DNA from 2 places in the Geobacillus sp. FSL K6-0789 genome. Region 2 is predicted to be linked to the other one. Evidence: predicted binding sites of a transcription regulator. Region 2 holds the regulator's gene; the other holds the start of a gene.
What was found. The regulator LexA, encoded in region 2, represses DNA repair genes until DNA is damaged. The targets are predictions, from matches to a motif close to CGAACATATGTTCG.
Positions count from the first base shown of each region.

Region 1 (4,716 bases), 1.5 Mb from region 2:
GTACATCTCCGTCTCTTCCGCCGCATACGTCGCGCGGATGACGTCGCGAATCTCCTTTTTCACCGTGCGCGGCACGATGCCGTGCTTTCGGTTGTACTCTTCTTGAATCGCGCGGCGCCGCTTCGTCTCTTGAATAGCGATTTCCATCGATTTCGTCACTGTATCGGCGTACATGATCACATGGCCGTTCGCGTTGCGCGCCGCCCGGCCGATCGTCTGGATGAGCGAGCGCTCCGAACGCAAAAACCCTTCTTTGTCGGCGTCCAAAATGGCGACAAGCGACACTTCCGGAATGTCCAATCCTTCCCGCAGCAAGTTGATGCCGACCAGTACATCGTATTTGCCGAGCCGCAAATCGCGGATGATTTCAATGCGCTCGAGCGTCTTAATTTCCGAATGCAAATACGCCACCTTGATCCCCGCTTCTTTTAAATAATCGGTCAAATCCTCCGCCATTTTTTTCGTCAGCGTCGTCACGAGCGTCCGTTCATTCCGCTCGACGCGCTCATGAATTTCGCCGATCAAATCGTCGATTTGTCCTTTTGTCGGACGGACGTCGATTGTTGGGTCAAGAAGCCCGGTCGGGCGGATGATTTGTTCGACAACGCCCGGGCTGTGCTCGAGCTCGTACGGCCCCGGCGTCGCCGAGACGTAAATAATTTGATGGATTTTTTGCTCGAACTCTTCAAACGTGAGCGGTCGGTTGTCGAGCGCCGACGGCAGACGGAAGCCGTGGTCGACGAGCACTTGCTTGCGCGCCCGGTCGCCGTTGTACATGCCGCGCAGCTGCGGCAAGGTGACGTGTGACTCATCGACGATAATCAAAAAATCGTCCGGAAAATAGTCAAGCAATGTATACGGCGTCGATCCCGGCGGCCGCAGCGCCAAATGGCGCGAGTAGTTTTCGATGCCGGAACAAAAGCCCATCTCGCGCATCATTTCCAAATCATAGCGCGTCCGTTGCTCCAGCCGCTGCGCCTCCAACAGCTTTCCTTGGGCGCGCAGTTCGGCGAGCCGCTCCTCAAGCTCTTGTTCGATGTTTTGAATGGCGAGCCGCATTTTCTCCTCGCGCGTGACGAAGTGCGACGCCGGGAAAATGGCGACATGCTCGCGCTCGCCGAGCACTTCGCCCGTCAAGGCGTCCACCTCGCGGATGCGCTCGATTTCATCGCCAAAAAATTCGACGCGAATGCAATGTTCATCGCGCGACGCGGGGAAAATTTCGACCACATCGCCGCGGACGCGGAACGTGCCGCGCCGAAAGTCGATATCATTGCGGTCGTATTGGATGTCAACGAGCCGCCGCAGCAGCACGTTGCGCTCGATTTCCATCCCCACGCGCAATGAAACGACAAGCTCGCGGTATTCTTCCGGCGACCCTAAGCCGTAAATGCATGAGACGCTGGCCACGATGATGACATCCCGGCGCTCAAACAACGCCGACGTTGCCGAGTGCCGCAATTTGTCGATTTCATCGTTGATTTTCGCATCTTTTTCAATGTACGTATCCGTCTGCGGCACGTACGCTTCCGGCTGATAATAATCGTAATAGCTGACAAAATATTCGACGGCGTTGTGTGGGAAAAACTCTTTCAGCTCGCTGTACAATTGACCGGCGAGCGTTTTGTTGTGGGCGATGACAAGCGTCGGCTTGTTGACTTGGGCGATCACGTTCGAGATCGTAAACGTTTTGCCCGTCCCCGTCGCCCCAAGGAGCGTTTGATGTTTCACACCCCGCTGCAAGCCGTCCACAAGCTTGGCGATCGCCTGCGGCTGATCGCCTTGCGGTTCGTACGGCGACACTAATTGAAAACGGCCCTCCACCGTTTCGCCTCCTTCTTCAATCCATCTTTCCCCATTGTATCATATCCTCTGCGCAGATGCACAAAAAACGCGAACTGGTATTCGTTCCAACCTGCACAGCGATTTCCATTCCGTCAGGCCGCTTCCAGCTGCATAGATAAAAAAGCGGACCGCTGCAGATGGGTCCGCTTCTCTGTCATTTCTTTAAGTTGTCCAACATTCGCCCCGCCAACAGAAAACCGGCAATCGTCGAGGCGATGTCGGCGACGATTTCGTGCAGCTCGTCCGTATACCCTTTGGCATACGAGGCGACAAGCAAGGCAACGGTCAACAACAACGCAATGTAACGGTTGTACGTCACCCGCGCAAACAGCAGCAACAAAAGGCACGGGATGATAAGGGCCGCGAGAAACCACATACGTCTAGTCTCCTTTACGACACAGCTTCGGACGCCGAAGAGCCTCGTTGATGAACGAACAGCAGACCAAGTTCGTGGTGGCCGTCTTCATACACCGCTCCTTGAACGAAGCGGATCTCGCCGTTATGGCTGATGACTTCCAGCTTGCAAAACGCGCGGTTGCGCTGGAGCGCCTCGTAAAACTCGGCCTCAGTCTGCACTGGAACGCCGTTCGCTTTTACAATCACTTCACCAATGCTTAACCCCATTTGTTCCGCTTTGGAATTCGGGAGCACCCCGACGATCACCACGCCTTGCGGATGGCGGGCAAACCGGGGCGGGCGGGCGCGGTCGGCGCGGTGACCGGAAAAGGCAATCCACTCCCGCCCAATGATGGCTGCAGCTCCTGCGGCAGCCCCTAGCAACGGATGCCATAATCCGAAGACGGCCAGCACGGCGACAAGCCAAGCGAGGCGAAGCACGCGCCGCCCTTCTTCACGAGCTGCTTCCGCCGGCAGCACGTGCTGCCGGCGCTGCGAAAAGCCGAGAAGAAACGGCACAAGCCAAAACGAATAGCCGTCCCCAGCTGGAATGAGCGGCCACCACGAAACCGACGGCAACGCGCCGTCGGATATCGGCAGCACGACCGGCACAAACCAAAACCGTTGCGTCCACTGCATGCCGACAATCATTCCACGTTTGCTTCTCGCAAGCTGCGGCGAGGCCGCCCCATTTCGCGAGCGGAGAATCAGCCATCCTTCCGCCAACAGCAACAACACAAGCAGGGCGGCAAGCGCCCCTCCATCCGCCGCACCGTCTGACAACAGATGAGCGGCAAGTCCGCTTGGCCCCGCCAAGCCGAGCAAGACGAGCGCTCCGCCCACTGTATAAGCCGGTGAAAGGAGGCGCGCCTCCATCGTCAGGCCAAGCAGGATCGTCAACCCCGTCACCGCCCACACCGCATCCGGCGGCAACGCGAGCCCGATGCCGGACGCAATGACAGACAGCACAGCGCCCGCAACCCATCCCCACGTCCAAAGCCCACGCCATTCTTGCCCCAGCCGATAGACGCGCACATGAAAATCGCGGCGCTCCCGCTTCACCCGCCGCCAGCCGGCACCCCAGGCCAACAGCAGGCCGTAATACAAGAGCGGCTGCCGCCACACATCGGCGACGCCTTCCAACCATTCCAATCCCCAAGTTGCCATCCGCCTTCCCCCTCGCTTCGTTCCCCATTCTTTATCTCCTGAATCCGTGATAAAAACGCGTTCAAACTGCTGAGAAAGCTTGATAAATCAACAAATATCACACTTTTTGCTTTTCACTCAATAAGTGAACATCCGAAACTGGGCTAAACCCTTGATATGATTACGTTTTCCGGTGCTTTTGATGAGCTGCTGTCACGGATTCAGGTATCTTCTATTCTACCAAATGACTGGGACAAATCCCATGCCTGCCGCCATCTTTTTTGCCTGAATGGCGAATTTGCGCTGTTTTCCACTTTCTTTGCCGAATGGACACTAGTTTTGTCGCCCGGGCAGGATTTCTTATGCCAATGAAAAAAGGGATATAGAAGAAGACAAAAAAGGAGGAGTGGAACGATGGAGTTAAAAACACCCGACGTTGCCGCCCGTCTCGGAGTGTCGCCAAAAACGATCCAGCGCTGGGTGCGGAAATACAACATTCCGCTGCAAAAAAATGAAGCCGGCCACTACTTGTTTGACGAAAAAACGATCGCCCTGCTTGAGCGGGTCAAATTTGAACAAGGCGCCGCGCTGGAAACGCAGCCGAAAGCAGAACCGAAAACACCGCCGGCCCCTAGCCGTCCTTCAACATCGCCGCCGAACGTTCCTATTCATGCCCTGTTTCAAGAATATGTCGGACCGGAAATCAGCCGCGTCTCCCTGCGCCTTGATCAACTCGAGCAGCAACTGGAACAAAAAGCGGATGACGTCGTTTCCGTTCAATTGCTGCACCACCGACGGGAGATGGAAGAAATCACCGCCCGCCTGACCGCCTTGGAACAGCTCGTTGCCCGCCTCGAGCAACAGCTGAATCACCAGCCGCCCGCCCCGCACAATCCGTCCGAAGAACCGAAGCGGAAACGGCGCGGCCTCGGGCGGGTGATGAACTTGTTTGTCTAACCGTGCAAAGGCACAATCAGCCCCACCAAACAGGCAACGAGTTTATCGTGCGCTCTGCCTTAGGCAGGGCGTTTTTTCTGCCCTTCCTTATGATCCGTCCTTTTCCTTCTCTTCACTGCTTCTTTACTCTTTTTTCATTCTTTTTTAATCATCGTTCTTTATAATCTGTAGATGAGCAAATTCACTGACATAAATTGACAACTAAACAAAAAAGGAGACATGAACCCGATTCCTTGGTTAGAATAGATGTACCACCAACTATCCACAAGGAGGTTCATGTCTCATGAATAGATTAGCACATCACCAAGGAATCCACAAGTTTTTCTTCACGCTGGGGTTGACGCTGCAGCTTTCCAAACCGGTCATCAAGCA
Region 1 covers NZ_CP151966.1:2,748,615-2,753,330, forward strand. The annotation lists gene uvrB (excinuclease ABC subunit UvrB) at 1-1,824, opposite strand, end outside; gene NSQ51_RS14705 (CsbA family protein) at 2,000-2,221, opposite strand; gene NSQ51_RS14710 (PDZ domain-containing protein) at 2,236-3,408, opposite strand; gene NSQ51_RS14715 (MerR family transcriptional regulator) at 3,802-4,344, shown strand; gene NSQ51_RS14720 (IS701 family transposase) at 4,628-4,716, shown strand, end outside.
Region 1: a site for LexA is predicted at 1,895-1,908, ahead of uvrB (excinuclease ABC subunit UvrB). Genes of this name have one in related genera too.

Region 2 (4,716 bases):
TCGATTCGATCGCGCCCGGCGTTTTCGCCCCGGCGCCTTAGGTTCCGCTCCGGTCGGTATCCGCTGGCGATGGCTCGCTGCATGCCACGCTTAATTTTGGCGTTATGTATTTTTCTTTGGTACTCCTCGACAATCGCGATGATGGATAACACCATCTCATCGGCCTCCGACAGCGGCATCTCCCCGCGGTGGCTGGCGCTGTATATTTTCACCCCTTGCTTTTTCAAGCAATGCAGCACCGCCATGCGCGCATGGCCGCGCCCAAGCCGCGTTTCATCTTGAATGAGCAGCACATCGACCTCGCCTTCCTCGCAAAGCGAAAGCAGCTCCAACACGCCGTCGCGGTCGGCTTCATAACCGCTCGCCTGCTCGGCGATCACTTTCACGACTTCAAATCCACACTCGGCCGCCAGCTGCTCGAGCTCATCTCGTTGCCTCGCGAGTGACGTTTCCTGTTCCGCTTTGTCCGTGCTGACTCGGCAGTAAATGACCGCCCTCATGGCCACTCCCTTCTTTCCATCACTGATTGACGGCCACCGAGCCGCCCTGCTTTGATTTTAACACAGGAATGACAATTTGTTCACCGGTGGCAAGACGCGGGCTCGGCAAATGGTTGACATCGACGACCCAGCGGATGAACTCATCAGGCGGCATATGGTGTTCCTGTTCGTACTGTTTTGCCAGCCCCCAAAGCGTATCGCCGGGAGCGACCGTGATCGTCACGTATTCTTTTTTATCGACCGGGCTGCTGGCGTAAACGAACCCTGCCAACACGAGCGAAAACAAAAATGAAAACAAAACATAGTGCAGCAACGTTTTCTCCATTCTCCCCACCCTTTCTAGAATGTTTGTTCGCTTTCCTTCATTATAGTCAAGAACATTTGTTTGTGTCAATAAAAAACTCGAACCTATGTTTGTTTTTTCGTCTTCCGCATGGTATAATGAAGGCAAATGATGTGGCGAAAGGTGTGAAACAATGACGAAACTGTCAAAACGACAACAGCAAATTTTAGAGTTTATTAAACAGGAAGTAAAAACAAAAGGCTATCCTCCGTCGGTGCGGGAAATTGGGGAAGCGGTTGGACTGGCGTCAAGTTCGACGGTCCACGGGCATCTCGCGCGCCTAGAAAGCAAAGGGTACATCCGCCGCGACCCGACAAAGCCGCGCGCCATTGAAATTTTGGACAACGATATGGCCAAGGAGAGAGAAAAAGAGGAGATCATCTCGGTGCCGATCATCGGCAAGGTGACGGCCGGTCAACCGATTACAGCGGTGGAAAACATCGAAGGCTACTTTCCGCTGCCGAAGCGGCTCGCCGCTGGCGAGGAGCAGTTGTTTATGCTTGAAGTGATGGGCGACAGCATGATCGAAGCCGGCATTCTCGACGGCGACTACGTCATCGTCCGCCAGCAGTCATCGGCCAACAACGGCGACATCGTCGTCGCCATGACGGAAGACAACGAGGCGACGGTGAAGCGGTTTTTCAAGGAAAAAGACCACATCCGCCTGCAGCCGGAAAACGCCCATCTTGAGCCGATCATCGTCCGCGACTGCACGATTCTCGGCAAAGTGATCGGCGTCTATCGCCTGTTCGACTGACTCGTGCCGGCCTGCGCCCATAAAAAAGCTGCCCTGAAAAAAACGGGGCAGCTTTTTTATGAATCAGTAGAGTTCCATATATTGGTCCAATTCCCATTGATGAACCGTTGTCCGATACATATCCCACTCAATTTCTTTCGCTTCGACGAAATGCTCGAATAAATGTTTGCCGAGCGCGTGAATCATCACTTCATCGGACTTCAAGTTTTCCAACGCTTCATGCAGCGTGGCCGGCAAATCGACAATGCCTTCTTCAAGCCGCTCTTCTTTCGTCATGACGTAAATGTTTCGGTCAACCGGCGCCGGAGGAGTGAGCTTGTTGCGAATGCCGTCAAGCCCGGCCGCCAACAGCACGGCCATCGCCAAGTACGGGTTCGCCGCCGGATCGACGCTGCGCACTTCAATGCGCGTGCTCATGCCGCGCGAAGCCGGAATGCGGATGAGCGGGCTGCGGTTGCGCGCCGACCAGGCGACATAACATGGCGCCTCGTACCCCGGAACAAGCCGCTTGTACGAGTTGACCGTCGGGTTGGTGACAGCTGTAAAGTTCGGCGCATGCTTCAACACGCCGGCAATAAACTGCCGGGCCGTATCGCTCAACTGCAAATCGCCGTTCGGATCAAAAAAGGCGTTTTCGTTGTTGCGAAACAGCGACAAGTTGCAGTGCATTCCCGAACCGTTAATCCCAAAAATCGGCTTCGGCATAAACGTCGCATGCAGCCCATGTTTGCGGGCGATCGTTTTGACAACGAGTTTAAACGTTTGAATGTCGTCGCACGCTTTTACGGCATCAGCGTATTTGAAATCGATCTCATGCTGGCCCGGGGCAACTTCATGGTGCGACGCTTCAATTTCAAAGCCCATCTCCTCAAGCTCAAGCACGATATCGCGCCGGCAGTTTTCCCCAAGATCGGTCGGCGCCAAGTCGAAGTAGCCGCCGCGGTCGTTCAGTTCCATCGTCGGACGGCCATTTTCATCGAGCTTAAAGAGGAAAAACTCCGGTTCCGCTCCCAAGTTGAACGCCGTAAAGCCGAGCGCTTCCATCTCTTTCAACACGCGCTTTAAATTGTAGCGCGGGCAGCCTTCAAACGGCGTGCCGTCCGCATTGTAAATGTCGCAAATAAAGCGGGCGACTTTTCCTTTTTCCGATGTCCACGGGAAGATGACAAACGTGTCCAAATCCGGATACAAATACATGTCCGATTCTTCGATGCGGACAAACCCCTCGATCGAAGACCCGTCAAACATCATTTTATTATTGAGCGCTTTCTCAAGTTGGCTGATCGGGATTTCGACGTTTTTGATCGTCCCCAAAATATCGGTGAATTGCAGGCGGATGTACTTGACATTTTCCTCTTTGACGATGTGTAAAATGTCGTCACGCGTATATTTTGCCATGTCCAAACTCCTCCCCGGCTCGGAAATCATGTTCCGTCATTAATGAAAGAAGCGAGCGAGATCTCCTTGGCGAAGCGACGCGCGCTGGAACCGCCCGGCCTGCAGCAATTCATTCCGCAAAATTTCGCGCAGTTCTTCGTCCGACAGCTTCGGTTTTCCTACTTTTTCGACTTTCTCCGCCTGCTGGTGGCGTCCTTCCTCCCGCGCGGCAAAAATTTGTTTAATGCCCGCCAAGTTGACGCCTTGGTCGATCAAATCTTTAATTTCCAGCAAGCGGTCAATGTCATTGAGCGAAAACAGCCTCCGGTTGCCTTCAGTGCGCGCTGGCGAAACGAGACCGTGCTCTTCATAATAGCGGATTTGCCGAGCCGACAAGTCGGTCAGCTGCATCACAATCCCAATCGGAAACAATGGCATGGAACGACGAATATGACTGCTCATGCCAATTCCTCCTCGCTTTTGATACCTTCATTTTACCATAATGTCAAGAAAACAGTCAATGATGCGTCATATTTTCTCACAAACAAATGAGCTGTTGCTCAAGCAGACGGTGGACGGCTGAACAAATGGCGATTTTGACGTGTGAATACGTCAGCCCGCCTTGCACGTAGGCGACATATGGGGGCCGCAGCGGCCCGTCTGCCGTCAGCTCGATGCTCGCGCCCTGCACGAACGTGCCGGCGGCCATGATCACTTTGTCTTCATAGCCGGGCATGTCGCTCGGATACGGAGTGAAATGAGCGTTGACCGGGGAGGAAGCCTGAATCGCTTGGCAAAACGCCACCATTTGTTCCGGATCGTCAAAACGGACGGACTGAACCAAATCCGTGCGCTTCGCCTTCCACGATGGCGAGGTTTTTAGTCCGATCCGCTCGAGCATCGCCGCCGTAAAAACCGCCCCCTTGAGCGCCTGACCCACGGTGTGCGGCGCAAGGAAAAAGCCTTGATACATATCCGGCAAGCTGTAAAGCGACGGACCGACTTCCGCTCCAATGCCCGGCGAGGTCATCCGATAGGCGCACGCCTCCACATATTCCCGCTTGCCGACAATGTAGCCGCCCGTTTTCGCCAAGCCCCCTCCCGGGTTTTTAATGAGCGAGCCGGCCATCAAATCGGCGCCGACATGGCATGGCTCTTTCTCCTCGACGAATTCTCCGTAGCAATTGTCGACAAACACGACGACATCCGGTTTGATCGACTTGACGAATGCAATCATGTCGCCGATCTCTTCGACAGTAAACGACGGCCGGTCCTCATAGCCGCGCGAACGTTGAATGCCGATCATTTTCGTCCGCTCATGGATCGCTTCGCGAACGGCCGGAAAATCGACCATCCCTTCCGCTGTGAGCGGCACACTGCGATAACGAATGCCAAACTCTTTCAGCGAGCCGACGCCGCGGCCGCGGACGCCGACGATTTCCTCAAGCGTATCGTACGGAGCGCCCGTGATGTAAAGCAATTCATCGCCCGGGCGCAACACGCCAAACAGCGCGATCGCAATCGCGTGCGTGCCGGAAATGATTTGCGGGCGCACAAGCCCCTCTTCCGCTCCAAACACATCAGCGAAAATGCGATCGAGCGTATCGCGGCCCGCATCGTCATATCCATAACCGGTTGACGGAATGAAGTGGGCGTCGCTCACTTGATGGCGACGGAAGCTCTCAAGCACGCGGTATTGGTTGACGTCGACCAGTTCATCGATGCGGCGGTGAATCGGC
Region 2 covers NZ_CP151966.1:1,220,656-1,225,371, reverse strand. The annotation lists gene NSQ51_RS06410 (recombinase family protein) at 1-500, opposite strand, end outside; gene yneA (cell division suppressor protein YneA) at 520-825, opposite strand; gene lexA (transcriptional repressor LexA) at 977-1,600, shown strand; gene glnA (type I glutamate--ammonia ligase) at 1,664-2,998, opposite strand; gene NSQ51_RS06390 (MerR family transcriptional regulator) at 3,038-3,439, opposite strand; gene NSQ51_RS06385 (methionine gamma-lyase family protein) at 3,516-4,716, opposite strand, start outside.